Regions from separate parts of the Cohaesibacter sp. ES.047 genome, predicted to be linked through region 2. Evidence: riboswitches for the same ligand, from Rfam matches in the RefSeq annotation. Region 2 holds a riboswitch; each other region holds the start of a gene.

Region 1 (4,792 bases), 2.4 Mb from region 2:
TCTTTCTGGCAAAGATAAGCATTTGCACGTAAATTTGATTGCACCTTGTTTTGGTCACAGCTAAAACAGGAGAATGACGAGACTTGCACCACGCCTCATTCTTTTAGCCAGCCTGTTGATGGGATTCCTGATCCCACAGGTTTCGGCAGGTCTGGTCGGACTGGGACTTGTTCAGGCTCAGACCATCGTCATCTGCACCGGCAACAGCATTGAAACCATCACCATCGATGCAAATGGCAATCCGGTCAAAGCGAGTGAAAAATCACAGCATTGCACCATCTGTTGTGCATTGGTCGTCGCCTTTGCCCATCATGAGACACCAAGGCATCAAGGCGAAAGTGTTGTCGCTGGCCTGCTTGAGTTCGGCCATGCCTCCAGTCATGTCGCCACGCGCCTTGCCCGTGCTCCTCCCCTCGCATAACGCCTCCTATCCTTGAAATGAACCGCCAGACCATCGCACTTTTTGTGTGACGTTTGGCAAGAGACAGTTGCGCCTCAGCCAGAGACCGACCCGCATGCCTTATATGCAGATGGGCGACCGTGGCACTGAGCGCATATGCGAGACTTCCGCGCCCCAAACCAACTTGAAAGCGCGCCGGAAGCCTGGAGAGAGACCATGAAAACGACCTTGAAATCCGCTGCACTCACCGCATTCCTCGCCATTGCGGCAACCTCTGCATCCGCCCACGGTTACAAGCTGGGAGACATTTCCGTCCATCATCCCTATGCCATCGAAACCCCCAAGGTGGTTAAATCCGGTGGCGGCTACATGACCATCACCAACAATGGCGAGAAAGACGACGCCCTCGTTGCAGTCAAGGCGGACTTCCCGCAGGTCATGTTGCACAAGACCGAGATCAAGGATGGCGTCGCCACCATGCCGCATATGCCCAAAATCGTGGTGAAGGCCGGCGAAACCGTCACCTTCAAGCCCGGCAGCCTGCATGTCATGTTCATGGGCCTTAATGGAGACCCGTTTGAAGTGGGCGAAAAAATCCCTGCGACGCTGGTGTTTGAAAAAGCCGGTGAATTGGATGTCGTATTCAATGTTGAAGCCCGCAACGGCAAAGCCGAAGAGATGTCCATGGACCATTCTGGACATGACAAGTCCGATCCCCACGCTGAGCACAAGCACAAATAGGATCGGTCATGACAAACATTGATACGAATGCCGCGTGAGCTTCCCTTCTGGAAAGGAGCGGCACTCTTCGGGCTCGCCATTTCCCTGTTCTTCCCGCTTGCAGGGTTGGCACTGATCGGCGCGTTGTTGATCGACCTTGTCGTGGTGTCAAATCTGCCCCGGCTGAAGGCAGTGGTGAGTTAACCCGACATAACAGGACCGCTCGCGACAGGCGTTGCGGGCGGTCTCATAGAACCAAGAGTTTCAGCCAGAGCATGAAAATGGATGGGCTGGGTTATGCGTCTGAGTTGCTTGTTTGTTTTGGGTGCCTTTGCTAGGGTGCGCGGGCATGTGGTTCCGCAAGTAGAAGCGGATCAAAAGGGAACCCGGTGCGGACTACCCAACAGGGGCCAAAACCGGGGCTGCCCTCGCAACTGTAAACGGTGAGCAATCCTTCATTGCCACTGAGATCTTTGGATCTTGGGAAGGGAAGGAAAGCGCATGAACCGTAAGCCAGGAGACCTGCCACAGCGTCAAACCACGCAACCCGGACGAGGGAATCCGGCAGGAGAATATTTGGTGTACACCAAGCCGAACGCCAGCGCTCTTTAGGATACTTTCATTCTGGATAGACCCAGTGCCTATGTCACTGTGCTCCACCCAGCTTCGCCATCTTGATCAGTTAGCCAGCGTTCCACTGTTTCTTTGCCAGATTCAAGGTCTCGACTTCTTTTGACTTTGGATATCAAAAATGAATCTCAAATTTCAAACCCCATACGCTGCTGTCTTTGCCGTCGCTGTTCTGACATCAGCCCCTTTTTGCTCGGTGTCATGGGCTGAGGACACGCAATACCCGGTCACGATCGAGAATTGTGGCTATGAAACCACCTTCGAGGCAGCTCCAACCCACGCGGTTACCTTGAGCAACAACGCGACGGAAATGATGCTGGCACTCGGCCTTGAAGATCACATGGCCGGCACATCCTACATGGCCAATCTGACGATCAGCCCGAACTATGCCGAAGCCTACAAAAAAGTACCGATCCTTTCGCCTCTCGTGGCGACCACAGAACAGCTGATCGATGCTGAGGCTGATTTCGTTTATGCCGGTTACCCCGACGGCTTCAGCAAGAAGCGCCATTCGCGCGAGCAGCTTCAGGATCTGGGCATGAAGACCCACATGAACACCGAAGGCTGTAATCTGGGCAAATATGGCTTCGAGCAGCTCTATGCTGAGATCCGCACCATTGCCAAGATCTTCAACGTCAAGGATCGTGGCGAAGCACTGATCGAGAATCTGTCTGCCCGCGTCGCCGATATCGAAGAGAAGCTCAAGGACGTCGAGCCCGTTTCGGTCTTCATTTTCAATGGTGGCGAATCCGCTCCCCGCGCTGTGTTGGGCAACACCATGCACTCCACCGTCGTTGAGCTTGCCAAGGGAAAGAACATCTTTGGCGAGATGCCCAAACGCTATGGCACCGTCGCCTGGGAGCAGATCGCGGAGCGCGACCCGACCTTCATTGACGTTTTCTATTCCGGAACGGCAAGCGGCAAGGTCGTCGACAATCCGACCAAGGATTTGGGCGACGTGCGCATCAGCATTCTAAAATCCAATCCCACGATTGCCGAGACGACCGCCGTCAAGCAAGACAATTTCGTCACAATTGACTCCGTCATGGGACAGCCCGGTCCCAGCTCCGTTCGCGCATTGGAGCGTCTTGCCAAGGCGTTCCACCCTGAAGCCTTCAAATAAGGGCTGAATTAGCGGTGGCCTGATATCGGGCCATCGCCAATCCCTTGAAGAAAATCATGTCGATTTTTCCAACAAAAAGCGCCGCCGAAACCGACCGGCAAGCCCAATTGATTGCCGCATTGCAAACGCCAGCATCAGCGGCTCAGATCGGGGCAAAAGACCTGTCTGCGTCTGCTCAATCTGAGCGTCGGTCGATTGCCCGGCGGCAGTATATTGTTGTCCTTTTGGGGCTTTGCTTGTTGTTGGTGCTCATGGCCCTTGCGGGGCTCATGCTCGGCTCGGTTCATATCCCGGCAACGACAGCGATCAAGATACTGGCCAATGCACTCTTGGGCGATAGCGTGATCACCCCTGACTGGCGCCACGCCCACGAAGTCATCGTCATCCAGTCCCGCATCCCGCGCGTCGTCTTGGCAGCCATTGTTGGCGGAAGCCTTGGGGCGACCGGCATGACCATTCAGGCAATCGTGCGCAATCCCCTGGCTGGCCCGAGCATTCTGGGGGTGTCTTCGGGGGCTGCGACCGGGGCGGTGATTGTCATGCGCTGGGGCCTGATCGGCTTTGGCGTCTTCACCCTTCACATATCCGCGTTTCTGGGCGGCTTGATCACTTTGGCGATTGTTTTCTGGGTGGCCAGAACCGGCGGACAAATCACGCCGACGCGCCTTGTTCTGGCAGGGGTCGCCATGAGCGCCATCCTCTCGGCACTAACGAGCATGATCGTCTTGACCTCGCCCGACCCGCAATTGGCCTCACGGGTTTTGTTCTGGACACTGGGTGGCTTTGGCACGGCGCAGTGGAAGCTCCTGCCTTTGCCAACCATCACGCTGTTCGTCGGCCTCATCATCATGCTGCTGCAAGCAAGACGCCTCAATCTCCTATTGGCCGGAGATGAGAGCGCCATTGCCTTAGGACTTGATGTTGCCCGGTTTCGTAAAGTGATGTTTCTGCTGACCGCAGCTCTCACCGGCATCATGGTCTCGCTGGCAGGTGTGATCAGCTTCGTTGGCCTCATCATGCCCCATATCGTTCGGTTTCTGGTGGGCGCTGACCATCGGCGGGCCTTGATCGCGGTGACCTTGACGGGGGCGAGCTTCACGGTGGCCGCAGACCTTCTTGCCCGCACGATCATCTCACCGCTCGAGCTACCGGTTGGCATTGTCACGTCTCTGGTCGGAGGGCCATTTTTCATCTGGCTGCTGCGCCGGGACGCAAGATCACAGGGACTGCCGAAATGACGATTGAACCCGGCACTCTACTGATGGACAAGGTGACCTACGAGGTCGGCACTGCCAAGCTTGTCGACAATGTCTCGCTTGAGGTGTACGCAGGCGAGATCGTCGGCATTCTGGGCCCCAATGGCGCCGGGAAATCGTCGCTGCTTGGCACCATCTATCACCTCAATCGCCCTTCGGCGGGAAGTATCACGGTCAACGGCAAGGATGTCTGGCAACAGTCAACCGAATGGGTCGCGCAGAATATCGGCGCGGTGTTGCAGGACATGCCGACGGACTTTCCCCTGACGACACGGGACATCATCGCAATGGGGCGCTCAGCCCACAAACGCTTGCTGTCTCCTGACACACCCCATGATCACAGGCTCATCGACAGTGCGATCGAGTTGCTCAATCTCGGCCCCATGCAAGACCGGTCTTTCTCGACCCTGTCGGGCGGAGAGCGTCAACGCGCCCTGCTCGCCCGGACGCTTGTGCAGCAGCCGCGCATCCTTGTCCTTGACGAGCCCACCAACCATCTCGATATCCACCATCAGCTACAGTTGCTGCAGCTTGTGAAGTCATTGAAAACAACGGTCATCGCAGCCCTGCATGACCTCAATCTGGCTGCCGTCTTCTGCGATCGATTGTGTATCCTGAACAAAGGCCAGTTGGTCGCATCGGGCACGCCCGAAGCGGTGCTGA
Region 2 (4,792 bases):
TGTTGCCTTCCAAATCACCGGAACTGAACCCAGTTGAGAATATTTGGCAGTATCTGCGCGGTACCTTCCTGTCCAATCGGGTCTTCGAAGACTATGCCGCCATTCTTGATGCTGGTTGCCAAGCATGGAAGAGCCTCTCCGCCAACCCAACCATCATCCATTCAATAGGTATGAGAAAATGGGCTCAAGAAGGTCAGAATTAAATGCCGTTGGTATGATATGACGCAGATAATAAAAGTTGCACTCGCGGGTCAACAAAACGCAGGAAAATCAACACTGTTCAACTTGTTGACCGGCGCGAGACAACATGTGGCCAACTACCCTGGTGTGACGGTCGACAAGAAGTATGGGCGCTACTCCTATGGCGGCGCGTCGGTGCTTGCTGTTGACCTGCCGGGCACCTATTCGCTGACCTCGTTTTCCCTCGAAGAAAGGGTCGCCAGAGACTATCTAATCAAGGAGCGACCCGATGTCGCAGTCAACGTTGTGGATGCCTCCAACCTGCGCCGCTCGTTGCATCTGACCTTCCAGCTGCTGGAGATGGGGCTGAAATCCGTTCTGGCCTTGAACATGATGGACATGGCAAAGGGGCGCGGCATCGAGATTGATGTGAAGGGTCTATCGAAGCGGCTCGGTCTGACGGTTGTCGAGACGATCGGGAGCCGCGGCATCGGCCGAGATTCGCTTCGGAACGCGATTGAGGACGAGGCCAGTCGCCCGGCGAGGGAAATGAATGTCGTTCACTACGGATCGCTCGAGCCGATGATTGCCGACCTTGCGGTGCTTCTACGCGATTGCGCAGCGGAGTGGAACCTTCCCGAACGCTGGCTGGCGATCAAGCTGCTTGAACAGGATCAGCAGGTTCGGGCGTTGCTCGAAGAAAGCGCCGGATTTGAATGGGCCGAGGACATCAAAGCCAAGGCCGATGAACTGTCCGAGCTTTTCTCAAGGCAGTCCGGAGGTACCAGCGCATCGGATCACATTATCACGAAGCGCGACAAGCAGGTCGCCGGTCTAATGGACGCCTATGTCATGGGCAACAACAATGGTGGTGAGAGCATTACCAACAAAATCGACCGCGTGGTGCTCCATCGCTGGTTTGCTCCGTTGGTGCTCATCCTGACCGTCTTTCTGATCTATCAGATCTCGATTGTCTGGGGCTACGAGCTAACCAACTATACATGGCCCATTCTGGCCAAGTTCCGCGAGCTGGTTGCGGGCATTTTGCCCAATGCAGGCTTTCTTGAAGACCCTTATGTCCGTGCAATGGGGCTGTGGCTGGTTGATTCCGCCAACACGCTTCTCAACTATGTGCCGATCTTCATCATACTGTTCGCACTCATCGCCATCCTCGAGGATTCGGGCTATATGGCGAGGATCGCCTTCATTCTCGACAAGGTACTACATCGCTTTGGATTGCATGGACAAAGCACCCTTCCGCTCATACTTGGTGGCGTGTTTGCCGGAGGTTGTGCCGTACCTGGCATCATGGCTACCAAGGGCATTCCGGACAACCGAGCCCGCATGGCGACCATCTTCGCCGTGCCCTTTATGAATTGCCTTGCCAAAGTCCCTCTCTACACCCTGCTGCTCGGCATATTCTTTGTCGAAGATAAATCCCTGATGATGTTCTACATCTCGACGATGACGGTAATCTTTGCACTGCTGGTTTCCAAGTTGCTCACGATGACCCTGCTTAAGGGGCAGGAAACCTCTCCCTTCGTCATGGAGTTACCCGCCTATCACATCCCAACCGTTTCTGCCGTGCTCAGACGCTCAATCGAACGCACGTGGATTTACATCAAGAAAGTGGGAACCATCGTGGTCGCCGTCGCGGTCGTAGTGTTCACGCTGTTGCAGTTCCCCGGTCTGTCCAGTGAGCGTATGGCTGAATTTGAGGCTCAGGGTGCTGCGGCCATCGCCAAGTTCCAGAAGAGTGTTAAGGGAACCCAGTTCGAGGAACAGGCGAGCAATGAAAATGTCGTTGATCTAGTTAATTTTTACAATGACTACAAACGGGCCAAACTGAATGCGGGCGGGGGGGCGAGTTCGAAGGCCGTGAATGTCAGCTTTAAAGCGCAAAACCCTTCCTTCTATTCAATGGTAAAGCCACCGAAGGGGAACAAGGTCGCTAAAAAGGCAAGCAGATCTCTAAGGTCTCTCTCCAAAGCGCGCAAATCGATCCGGCGGGGCATGAAAGAGGAACGGATCAGGACTTCTTTCCTTGGTTCTATTGGCAGATCGCTCGAGCCTGTTACACAATTTGCTGGCTTCGACTGTAAGATCAATGTGGCTCTGCTGTCGTCTTTCGCCGCCCGAGAGAGCTCTGTTGCCACACTTGGCGTTCTATTCCAGCAGGACGAGGACCAAAATGCCACCCTAGAAGAGCGCATGGGCTCTGAGACACAAGCAGCAGGTGCGACTGCTTTGCTTGCCGTGTCGATGATCCTGTTCTTTGCGCTCTATCCGCCTTGCCTTGCCACAACGGTGATGGTCAAGGTTCAGACCGGATCCTACAAGTGGATGGTTTTCTCGATCCTGTTCCCGACAGCTCTTGGCCTTGCTGTTTCAAGTCTGGTCTACACCTTGGGCAATCTGTTTGAACTGACGGGCATTCAAATGATGTCGATCGTCTATTTCTCGGCCCTTGCCTTGTTGATTGTCGTTGGACTGGCTAGTGGACGGCACGAGAGGCCAGTCTCATTTGGCACGCTCATCAGTTCGCGGGAGGACTAACTATGGATCCCACTCAAAATCAGTCTACCACATCTGTGTTTGACGCCGCAGGTTCGGGCTTTCTGGATCTTGCCTTGCTCGGGTTGGTCGTAGCCGCAGCGCTTGGCTATCTCTATATCAAGCTCTGGCGCGGCAGGGGAGCCTGCTCTTCATGCCCGACAGGAGGGCCGGGCTGCTCGGGTTGTAGCACAAGCAATTTCGAATTTGACAGTGAAACCCCTCTGGACCCACCTTTCGGAGGTCAAGATGCTCCAAAGCGAAACGGCGATTGAAGTCAAAGGCCTCTGCCACAGATATGGCGAGCGTACGATCTATAGCGATCTCAACTTCACCGCCCCCAAAGGGCGGTAGGAGCACTTTGGGGCAAGAATGGCTTGATTTTCGGAAACACTTCGTTCCTTTTCCTCTTTTCCACATCAAGTGAGATTTCCTGCTTGCTATAGCACATCGGTGAGACCAACATAGCAGCGATGGTTTCCGATCGGCTGAAATGCCATTGGGATGAAAAGGGAACACGGTGAGGAATAGCCAAAAGGCGCCAACTCCGTGACTGCCCCCGCAACTGTAAGCGGCGAGTGAGAATCGATACGCCACTGGGATTTGGAGAAATCCGAAGTCATCCTGGGAAGGTCGATTGAGCAATGACCCGCAAGTCAGGAGACCTGCCATCTTTCTATCAACGTAACCCGGACGGGGTGTTCCGGAAGGTGACTGAATATGCTCGATTTGGCCATTGCCAACTATCTAAACAGTCGTCCTTTTCCCCGCAACTCAGCGGAGGAGAGCTTGGACGTCACTGCTTCACATCAGATCTCGTTATGCACCACATGTCAGCGCACGCAAGGCGCTTGCACGGCAGGCTATGGGCTTGTTGAGGCACTGAGCACGGCTATTCACAGAGCTCGACCGATGATTGAGGACGCGTTCGAGATCTCTGGATATTCGGACCTGCCCCAATGTCCAGAAAAGTGTCTCGTCGGATGGCTCGCCACCCGCAATCATATCTATCTGTTTGGCGATGTCACCGAGAATCAGGACCTCGGTGTTCTTGTCGAGCTGGCGCAGTCAATAGTTGCGCCCGGTAGCGGCTGGAGCAAGTCGAGCTCCGCGCGGAAGTCGAACATCGACAAGCCTGTTCTGGTGCCCGCCGCCATATACGTCATCGAACTCAATGAAGAAAAGAGCAAAGCGGCATGAGAGCTGCGCAATTCAAAATGCTGGCGACCGCTTCTGCTATCTCTGCCCTGAAGAAAGCCGACGTCCTCACACGGGACGCTCAAGGAACCACTCCAACGCCGTTCAAGGCGCACAGGAGTTACCGAGGATGACCGGAACAGCCAATTTTTCGGCCTTAGTCAGAAGGTCGACCATCCTTTCCTATCTCAAAGCTCATCTTGAGACTGGTCTGGTGCTTTTGGCTGTTTCGGTCTCACTTGCGATCAGAGTCGGAGCCGTACCCATTCCGCAAACGGGGTAGGGGTCCTTTCTCAACAAAGGATCTTCCGACCTGATCGCTTCTTTTCTCACGTTGAAGCCAGCTAAAAGGCTCCGTTCATTTCAGTGTCTGCTTTTTGCCATTCGTTGGATAGCTGAGATCATCTATCGGCGCTCCATTCTGGATGTGGTTGTCGAGAATTTCGTCGATATCCTTCTCGTCCACTCCGCCATAGACAGTGCCCTCTGGCCAGACCTGAACGACAGGAGCAAGACTGCACGGGCCGAGGCAGCTGGTTTTGCAACTCATCATGCCAGCGCCGCTGTCCCTCAGCTTCAAACGGTCCTGTTCGGATCGCAGATGACTGTAGAGGACGCTCGCTCCAGCGTCATTGCAGGCTCCCCCCATACAGACCAGCAGACGATATTTCTGATCGGGCACAACGGTTCCCTTTGGCACCTTAACACGCTCCTGAACAATGTCGCTTTCATCCGCCGCAAAGGTCAGCGCCTCGATCATGTCGCAGAGCCGGTCAGTTTCCCCGATGGGAGGATGCGCGATCCTGATGCGCGGGAAAAATGCATCGCCGCGCTGTTCGATCCAGCGATGAACCGATTTTCT
Region 3 (4,792 bases), 430 kb from region 2:
AGGCGGGAGAGGGCATGGCCCAGCGTCACGGCCTCAAGCGTGCCTATCAGTGCCAATGTCGCCATGACAATGGAATTGGCCTTCAGCAGGATGATGACCGCAGCATAGAGACCTTCATAAGACGCGGGAAAGCCCCAAACCGTGAACATGGCCACGCCCGGTGTCGTGAATGGCAACATCACGATCAGAAAGATGATGAAACTGTCCATCATTGCCACACGCTTCAGCGTTGACCAGAAGGGCAGCCGAGCCTGATGCATAAGAATGATCGAGAATGACAGGGCGAGCGCCAGAACGGGCAGGCTGGAGAGTTGCACCACACAGATAGCCATTGTCACCACCGCAACGATGCGGACACGCGGATCGAGTTCACGAAGCCACATGCGAGAGGTGCGATCCACACCACCCTTTGAGATATTGGTATTGTGGGCGCGTCCGGCCCGTTCTAGCACATCAGTCATCAGGCAGTTGTCCCCCCATTGGCGGATGCGGCTTTTTTGCGTTCCATCCGGGCGGCGACATAGAAGCCAACGCCGCATAGTCCGACGATATAGCCAATGCCACCGAGAATGGCCTGCATGTCATTCTTCTCCATGTAGGCAGCGACGGTTTTGCGCAGAGGTTTTGTCTCCTTGCGAACAGCCTTTGCAACAATCGGCTTGATCTGGGCAATCTGATCATTGACTGCGACTTCGATCAGCTCTTTGAGGGCGGCCGGGTCAACGCCTTCTGCTTTCAGCTCGCTTTGAGCAGCTGCGACTTCTTTCGCAGCAGGTGCCTCCACCGGAGCGTTGGCTGAGGCATCAGCCCCGATCCCGTCGGGCAAATCATCGACTTCCATGCGGAATTCGGCAACATGGCCAGCCCCGAGATTGGCCTTGAAAATATGGGGCACCGCTTTTGTTGGCGTGAACTGGAAGATCCCGTCCTCATCGGTTGTCGCCTCGCCAAGCTTGTTGTCTTGGTCATCAAAAACCTCAACCACGGCATCAGTTGCCATGTCACCATTGGAGAAGCCGATTTCACCTTCGATAATCGGGCCTTCAGCATAGGCTGACGCGATCACCTTGTGAGCCTCAGCCGGGACGACAAACCCGCCCACAAGCACCATCAAGGCGCCGAAAAACAGAGTTTTGAAATTGGTCATCACTACACCTTCCGACCCATTGCATCGAGCAATTCAGGTTTAACTTTGAAAATCAGATACATCGCAGCGGCAGACAACAATCCTTCGATGATCATGATCGGGATATGCGCAAAGAACACGAGCTTTGCTGCGGCGATGAAATTGTCGCCAGACAGGCTGAGCGCCACGGCAACAAAGATCGTGGTCAGGGCAATCGCTGCCCCGCCAGCGATCCCGCCTATAATGGCAAAGGTCGTGGCTGAAGAGGTTCCCAACAAAAACGGACGTGCAATCAGGCCCACGATCAGAGCGGGACCTGCGATATTGAGGGTATTAACCCCCAAAACCGTTATGCCGCCGAAGCCAAAGAAGACAGCCTGCAACAAAAGCGCGACAAACAGCGCGGGAAACGCTGCCCATCCCAAAATAATGCCCGCCAGTCCGTTCATGATGAGATGCACGCTGGAGACCCCCAGTGGCACGTGAATAAGAGACGCAACGAAGAACGTGGCACTGAGGACGCCTGCTGCCGGAATCAGATCCATGTGCAGTTTGCGCAGCCCCATGACGAGACCGCCCGCACAAAGCAAAGACCCTCCGATGACCACTTCGTTTGCCAATGCACCATCAACGATATGCATTTGTTTGTTCCTTTCTTCGAACCTTCAAGGCCCGAAGCCACCGGCAGACGAACTGCCGGTGGTGACATGAAGATCGATCAATCGAGGTCGAACGCCTTGATCCAGATGACAGCGTCCTGAGACAGTTCCTTGCCTTCAAATTCGGTGTCCGGACCTGAGCCGAGGGCAGCAAAGCCCCAGAACCCAGCCTTTGGAATACCGAAGGTGAAGTAGCCATTCTCATCGGAGATTGCGACAACAGAGCCGCCTGGAGCAGGGTCTGCCTTCACCTCACCGGGGGCGTTGGCATCCATGTCAGGCTCGGCAGCCATATATTCGATTTCGATTTCAATTCCGGCAGCGGGTTTGCCGTCATTCAACACACGACCTGTGAAGGTGGAGCCCACGAGAATGTTGGTCGGCTTGTTGAGCGGAACAATCTCGGTTTTCAGGCCAACCGGCTCATTCCAACCGGTCGGAATGCCGCCCTTGTTGAGGAAGCTCTTGGTGATCTGCTGAATGTAGATGTCTTCACTGCCTTCATAGTAGGGGGCAGGCTCGACAACCACGATGTAGTCGCCGTTGCGTTTGACAGGAAGGGTCGCATCATAGGCGTCCGCTTCGTTCCCCGAGCCTTTGAAGGTCATCGGCTTGAGGCTGTCCATCAGGTCGATTTTCTTGCCTTTGTGAACCGCGAAGACAGCTTCCGGCTTGCCCATGTCCATGACATGGCCATTTTCAAACGGGTGCCAGAAAATCAACTTGTAGGGGACATCTCCAGCACGCGAGACATTGACGTCTGGTGTGTAGGCAAGCTGGAAATGGGCGAATGCTGCGGTCGAGAACAGCATGGAGGCGGCGAGCGCAGTCGCAGTTACAAATTTGTTCAAAAAAATATCTCCCGTGACAGGTTTGTCAAAGTGGAGACGCGCGAAAAGAAATATTCTTGGAGAAGGGAGGGCCAACGACGAAAGCGAAGAATGCCGTCAGGCGGTCTCTCCACCAAACGCATTCCCCGGCGTCTTGATTAGAGTGTTGATCCGAATGATCAACGTCCTGATGGCAGGTCTCCTGGCTTACGGGTCGTCGCCAATTTCCGCTCAAGCCTTCCCAGTCATAAAGACCAGTGGCAAATCAGGAGCGGCGGCTCGCCGAACACAGTTGCGGGGACAGCCATGGATTTGGTCCCTGATGGGTACACCTCACCATGTTCCCTTTTAATCTCCCAACCACGCTCGGGAAGGGAGAACCATCATGACAATAGTCCTAAAGGACTTTGGTCAGGCAAGTCAACTTGCCCGTATGGTGCAATTCAATGCAAATCACACATTGATGCACCGCATTGGACTTGACCTTTAGAATTCGATCCCTTCCTGCGCCTTGACGCCGGAGCGGAACGGATGCTTGATCAGCGTCATTTCAGTAACAAGATCAGCGATTTCGATCAGTTCGTCCTTGGCGTTGCGGCCGGTGATGACGACGTGTGTATCGTCCGGCTTTTCATCCCTGAGGAAGGCGACGACTTCGTCGATCGGCAGATAATCATAGCGCAGAACGATATTCAGCTCATCGAGCAGCACGAACCGGATTTCCGGATCGAGAATCGCCTCCTTGGCGGCATCCCATGCCGAGCGGGCATTGTCGATGTCCTTCTGGCGATCCTGCGTCTCCCAGGTAAAGCCTTCGCCCATAGACTTGATGGTGACAAGCTCGGGGAATTTTTCCAGAATCTGCTTTTCGCCGGAGTTCCATGCCCCTTTGACGAACTGGATCACCGCAATCTTGTGGCCGTGTCCAAGTGAGCGGAATGCCATCCCGAAGGCTGCGGTCGATTTGCCCTTGCCCTTGCCGGTGTGAACCATCACAAGGCCTTTTTCGATGGTCTTGGTGGCAAGGATCTTGTCTCGGGCTGCCTTCTTTTTTTTCATCTTCTCGGTGTGGCGCGCGTTTTGTGTCTCTTCATTCATGTCATCTGTCATGAAAGCATCTCCATTTGGGGGTCCCCTCGTTTTGACCGGTTTTGATTGAGATGGAAGGCGGCGCTGTTGGATCTTGGTGTCCATAGGCCGCGCTCGATCGCTTCCAAAAAGCGATCCACCATATCGTCATAGGCCGGTCGGTTCTTTTCCTTCAGGAAGTCGGCGACGTCATCATCTTTGATATAGGCCTCATAGAGCTGATCGAAATGATGGTCACCGACTGCGTTTGTGGTGGCTGCAAAGGCAAACAGATAATCAAGGGTCGCCGCCATCTCGAAGGCTCCCTTGTAGCCGTGGCGCATGACGCCGGCGATCCATTTGGGGTTGGCCGCGCGCCCGCGAACCACGCGCGCGATCTCTTCATCCAGCGTGCGAATAACCGGACGTTCTGCGCGAGAATGGTCGTTGTGATAGACCTTAGGAGCGGTCCCCTTCAGGGCCTCGACACTGGCCGCAAGTCCACCCTCGAACTGGTAATAATCATCAGAGTCGAGGATGTCATGCTCCCGATTGTCCTGATTTTGCACCACGGCATCCACCTTGGACAGGCGGGTTTTGAGGCTTTCGGCGGCCCGATCCCCGTATTGACCGGCACCATAGGCAAAGCCGCCCCATGCAACGAAGGCTTCGGCAAAATCAGACCGATTGTCCCAGATCTTCTCGTCAATGAGCGCCTGAAGACCGGCCCCATAGGCACCGGGCATGGAGCCAAACACACGGAATGTGGCCTTGCGTTCAGCGAGGTCGGCATCAAGGCCTTGCTCCTCGGCATCCCGTCGCTCAGTCCGGACCCTTGCTGCGATCGGATTGGCATCATCGGGCTCTTCAAGAGCGGCCACCTGACGCACGGCGCTGTCGAACAAATCAATCTGGTGCGGAAAAGCATCGCGGAAGAAGCCGGAGATCCGCAACGTTACATCGACACGTGGTCGTTGTAGTTCTGACAGCTTGAGCACTTCGATGCCCGTCACGCGACCCGATTGAGGCTCCCAAACCGGTCGAACACCCAGCAGAGCCAAAGCCTGCGCGATATCGTCGCCACCGGTTCGCATGTTTGCGGTTCCCCA
Region 4 (4,792 bases), 420 kb from region 2:
TGGCTTAAGAGACAGAAAGACTTGCTGCAAAAATTCTTGCGCCTCAGAATCCTTAAGGCTCGGAACGAACAGCGCCAATGGATGAAGCCCGAGATCCCTCAAACCATCACATAGATCATCAATCGGAGCCGTCATGGCGCTTTGCACATAGGACCGATAGAAGAGGATCGGGACGACCGGTCGATTTGCCAGCGCCGTGGTTTCCTCGAGATAGCAATTTATGCCCTCGTCACCACTGTAACTCTTGCCCGCAGAATAGATACCAACGCGCGGCAGAGGAGACGGGAAGGGAACCGTGTCCGCCGCACCATCGAAGCAGATCGAGGCGAAGTCCATGAGATGGACAAGGTTTTCTTGCCCTCCCTCAACGAAGTATCGCCAAGCCCGACGCACCTCGGCGACAGGCTCACTGGACAGGGACGCCAGACTCTCATCCCACTTGTCATCGCCGGGCATGACGAAAAGCTTGACGCCAAACCCGCGCGACAGGCGTTGCAATTGCTCCAGCCCGTAGCGCCAATACTCGATGCCGCCCAGCACCCGCACGATGATCACCTTGGCATGCCGCGCCGTCTGCTCGACATAGAGATCAACTGAATAGGGGTGATTGAGCGCCATCAGATTGACGAGGCGCAGGCTCAGATCACGTCTCTGGCGCAAGGCCTCAGACGCACTCAAGGCGGACAGTTCGCTATCGGCGGCCGACAGGATCAGGATGTCGCCGGGCGATTGGCCCAGATCGACAGCGTCCTCTCCGTCATCAATACGGCCTGCCTGCGGAGCGAGTATATGCATATTGGGCTACCTCTTTGTCCGTCAGGACAGCTTGGCGGCAACGGCGGACTGATCGAAATCCTTGAGCCCGATAACCACCAGTCCCGTGGCATCCGACGCAACGCTGTCGAACCAGCAGTCAACACGGCGACCGACCGCCTGCACGACGACCCGTGCCTTCTTGCCCTCGATGGCGGCATATCCCTTGACCCTCAGGATCCCCGGCTGGGTCAGCGTTTCACCGACCGCCGCTTCGATTTCGGCCATCGACTGGAAAACGCGGGGTGGTACCACAACGGAGTGGAAATCATCGTGATGATGATGATGGTGATGATCGTGGTCGTGATCATGATCGTCATCGTCGTGATCATCATCATGGTCGTGGTGGTGATGATAGTGCGCGGCTTCACGTCCCGCCATGTCTTCTTCGGCCTCTGAATCAAGGCCCAAAAGCACCGCGGTGGAGAGATTGCCATTCGTTGACGGGATCATTTTCACACCATCGCGGGCATGATCGGAGACCAGTTTCTCGACGGCTGCCATGGCTTCGGCTGAGACCAGATCGGCCTTTGACAAGACGATGAGATCTGCGCACTTGAGCTGATCATTGAACAATTCGTCGATCGGACTGTCGTGATCAAGACTCTCGTCCGAGGCGCGCTGGCGGGCGATGGCCTCTTCATTTTGGCTGTAATGCCCTTCGCTCAAGGCGGCGGCATCGGCAATCGTTACGACCCCATCGACGGTGACAGATGCCCGGACGCTCGGCCACTGGAATGCCTGAACCAGTGGTTGGGGCAGGGCGAGGCCGGATGTTTCAATCACGATATGGTCCGGTTTTGGGTCCCGCGCGATGAGCTTTTCCATCGTCGGCAGGAAGTCCTCGGCCACCGTGCAGCAAATGCAGCCATTCTTCAGTTCGACCACGTCGTCATCGGTGCAATTCGGATTGCCGCAATCCTTGAGCATGTCACCATCGAATCCCATATCCCCGAACTCGTTGACGATCAGAGCGATGCGCTTGTCACCAGCCTGCGAAATCAGGTTGCGAATGAGTGTTGTCTTGCCGGAACCGAGAAAACCGGTCACGACGGTTGCGGGGATTTTCTTGCCAACAATGGGAGGAGTAAAATTCATGTCGAGCCTCAATCGGATCTTTCGGAGAAATTGGGAGAAGGGTGCAGGCGCACGAGGGTGTTCTTGCGCACATGTGGAGGCCGGGCACGCCATGGTGGGAGCCCATTTTCAGCCTCATGAAAACTTTGGGTAAAGGAGACGATGTCCGCAATGCGCTCTTCGCTTGGGTCCAGTTGGCCAATGACAAAGCCAAATTTCCCTTGCGCGCGCAGGGCAACCGTGCAGGAAGACTGACATCCATTCATGCATTCGACCGGCTCGACGCTAAACGCTTCATCGAGGTCCGGGGTGCGGCCAAAGGCATTCTGTAGCGCCTCGAACAGCTGTTGACCTTCACAGCTCTCGCTGGTCGCATCCGCGCTCTTGGCTTCGTCGTTGGCTGTGTCCGGATCAATCGCACGGGGGCGTTTGCAGCTTACGCAGACCTGCAGCACTCCGGCCTTGGAGGACATGGATGTTCCTTTCTTGAACCCGGCAGTCAAACTGCGGGAATCAAACAGGCCAGCCGAAAGGGAATCAAATGAGGAAGCAAACGCGCTGCCACACCTCCGATACACCCCGACCGGTCGTGAATGGGTTCGGGTGGCAGGTCTCCTGGCTCACGGTCTGACACCTTTTCCCTTCCCGGACCGGGCGGTCCAGTGGCTAAAAAAGGCAATCCGCTTACAGTTGCGGGGGCAGCCATGGCATTGGCCCCGATTTGGGTCGTCCGCACCATGTTCCCTTTTCATCTCTAGCGAGATCCATCTCGCAGAGAACCATCCTGAGCATTCTTGTGCGCGATTGTCATCCCGTTGTCAATGCGGCGCGTTTTCTGATTGCAAATCCGTCGAACTGTTGATGCACAATCTTGCTTTCAAACTGGATTGATCTTGATTTTGACCTCAGGACACTGTGAGATGGTGCTTATATAATCATAATCATGGCACGGTGGTTTCCACTGAACAGCGCAACCGCAATTATTACAGAGATTCATTCATGAAATTTTCCCTTGTCTCTCTTGCCAGAAATGCTCTGAATTATCATCAGGACTGGCCCCGTCAATGGCGCAGCCCGCCACCCAAGAAACAGTATGACGTGGTCATCATCGGCGGCGGGGGACATGGCCTTGCAACAGCCTATTATCTGGCCAAGGAGCACGGGATCACAAATGTTGCTGTGCTCGAAAAAGGCTGGCTCGGCGGCGGCAACACGGGGCGCAACACCACCATCATTCGTTCCAACTATCTGTGGGATGAAGCAGCCCATCTTTATGAGAAATCCCTCTCGCTGTATGAGGGCCTGTCAAAAGATCTCAACTACAACATCATGCTCAGCCAGCGCGGCGTGCTCAATCTTGCCCACACTTTGCAAGATGTGCGCGACACCAAACGGCGGGTCAATGCCAACAAGCTTAACGGCATTGATGCCGAGTGGCTGGATGCTGAGGGCGTGAAGAGCTTCTGCCCGACCATCAGCATCGACAAGGACGCCCGCTATCCCGTGCTCGGCGCATCCTTGCAGAAGCGCGGAGGCACGGCCCGCCATGATGCGATTGCCTGGGCCTATGCAAGAGCCGCCGACGAGCGCGGTGTCGACATCATCCAGAATTGTGAGGTCACGGGCATCACCAGTGATGCGGGCAAGGTCACCGGCGTTGAAACGTCAAAGGGTGCGATCAAGGCCAACAAGGTTGCTATTTGCGTTGCGGGCAACTCTACTGTGCTTGCCGACATGGCAGGCTTTCGCCTTCCCATCGAGAGCTACCCGCTTCAGGCCATGGTGTCCGAACCGATCAAACCTGTGCTCGACTGCGTCGTGATGTCCAATGCGGTCCATGTCTATGTCAGTCAGTCCGATAAGGGAGAGTTGGTGCTCGGGGCCGGGATCGACGCCTATCATTCCTACGCGCAGCGCGGTTCGTTCCATGTGATCGAACACCAGATCGCCGCTCTGACCGAACTCTTCCCGATCTTTTCGCGCCTTCGTCTGATGCGCACATGGGGCGGTATCGTGGACACCTGTCCTGACGCCTGTCCGATCATCAGCAAGACACCGGTTGAGCATCTCTACATGAATGGCGGCTGGGGCACCGGTGGGTTCAAGGCGATCCCCGGTTCGGGCTTTGCCTATGCCCACACGATTGCCCGCGATGATCCGCATCCGCTCAACGCGCCGTTTTCGCTTGAGCGGTTCACCACCGGGCATCTTATCGACGAACATGGCGCCGCAGGCGTCGCGCACTAGGGGAGGGACAACCAATGCTCAAGATCGAATGCCCCTATTGCGGCGAACGGGATGAAATCGAATTTCACTATGGCGGCGAAGCGCACCGCGCTCGCCCCGAGAATCCGGGCAAGCTCAGCGATGAGCAGTGGGCGGATTATCTCTTCATGCGCTCCAACAAGAAGGGCCTCAAGCGCGAGCGCTGGAACCATTCACACGGCTGCCGCCGCTGGTTCAACGTGGTCCGGGATACCACCGATCATACCGTCATCGGCTCTTATGGCATGGGTGAACAGCCAACTCTCGCCGATCTGAAAAAGCGTAAGACCGGAGGCAGCAGCAAATGACAGACAATCGACTCCCGACCGGCGGTCTGATCAATCGCTCTCAGCCGATCCGCTTCCAGTTTAATGGCACCTACTACATGGGCTATGAAGGCGACACGCTGGCTTCGGCCCTGTTGGCCAATGACATCCATATGGTCGCCAGAAGCTTCAAATATGGTCGCCCGCGGGGCATCATGACGGCGGGCCCGGAAGAACCCAACGCGATTGTTCAGTTGAACCGGGTCACGTCAAACTGCACGGAACCGGCCACCAAGGCAACGGAAGTTCCCCTAAGGCCATCGCTCGTCGCTAGCCAGATCACGGCTGCGCCTTCGCTCGACTATGATCTC

Evidence for each region. A riboswitch is a leader RNA that binds a small molecule or an ion and turns the genes downstream of it on or off. The one in region 2 is predicted to bind cobalamin.
Region 1: it holds a riboswitch for cobalamin, as region 2 does, so the genes downstream of both, CPH65_RS06200 (ABC transporter substrate-binding protein) here and CPH65_RS17180 (DUF1636 family protein) in region 2, are expected to answer to the same signal.
Region 3: it holds a riboswitch for cobalamin, as region 2 does, so the genes downstream of both, CPH65_RS19140 (DUF4198 domain-containing protein) here and CPH65_RS17180 (DUF1636 family protein) in region 2, are expected to answer to the same signal.
Region 4: it holds a riboswitch for cobalamin, as region 2 does, so the genes downstream of both, CPH65_RS19120 (DUF1636 domain-containing protein) here and CPH65_RS17180 (DUF1636 family protein) in region 2, are expected to answer to the same signal.

Annotation. Positions count from the first base shown of each region.
Region 1 covers NZ_LT907844.1:1,375,492-1,380,283, reverse strand. The annotation lists gene CPH65_RS06210 (hypothetical protein) at 74-421, shown strand; gene CPH65_RS06205 (copper chaperone PCu(A)C) at 617-1,141, shown strand; gene CPH65_RS23770 (hypothetical protein) at 1,169-1,324, shown strand; cobalamin riboswitch at 1,456-1,665, shown strand; gene CPH65_RS06200 (ABC transporter substrate-binding protein) at 1,872-2,873, shown strand; gene CPH65_RS06195 (iron ABC transporter permease) at 2,930-4,111, shown strand; gene CPH65_RS06190 (ABC transporter ATP-binding protein) at 4,108-4,792, shown strand, end outside.
Region 2 covers NZ_LT907844.1:3,742,548-3,747,339, forward strand. The annotation lists one part of gene CPH65_RS17170 (IS630 family transposase) at 1-203, shown strand, start outside; gene feoB (ferrous iron transport protein B) at 220-2,736, shown strand; cobalamin riboswitch at 3,191-3,421, shown strand; gene CPH65_RS17180 (DUF1636 family protein) at 3,454-3,933, shown strand; gene CPH65_RS17185 ((2Fe-2S) ferredoxin domain-containing protein) at 4,289-4,792, opposite strand, start outside.
Region 3 covers NZ_LT907844.1:4,171,877-4,176,668, reverse strand. The annotation lists gene cbiQ (cobalt ECF transporter T component CbiQ) at 1-461, opposite strand, end outside; gene CPH65_RS19150 (cobalt ABC transporter permease) at 461-1,147, opposite strand; gene cbiM (cobalt transporter CbiM) at 1,150-1,767, opposite strand; gene CPH65_RS19140 (DUF4198 domain-containing protein) at 1,845-2,636, opposite strand; cobalamin riboswitch at 2,790-3,015, opposite strand; gene cobO (cob(I)yrinic acid a,c-diamide adenosyltransferase) at 3,102-3,725, opposite strand; gene cobN (cobaltochelatase subunit CobN) at 3,722-4,792, opposite strand, start outside.
Region 4 covers NZ_LT907844.1:4,165,159-4,169,950, reverse strand. The annotation lists gene cobN (cobaltochelatase subunit CobN) at 1-795, opposite strand, end outside; gene cobW (cobalamin biosynthesis protein CobW) at 817-1,911, opposite strand; gene CPH65_RS19120 (DUF1636 domain-containing protein) at 1,920-2,363, opposite strand; cobalamin riboswitch at 2,478-2,689, opposite strand; gene CPH65_RS19115 (sarcosine oxidase subunit beta family protein) at 2,890-4,137, shown strand; gene CPH65_RS19110 (sarcosine oxidase subunit delta) at 4,152-4,463, shown strand; gene CPH65_RS19105 (sarcosine oxidase subunit alpha family protein) at 4,460-4,792, shown strand, end outside.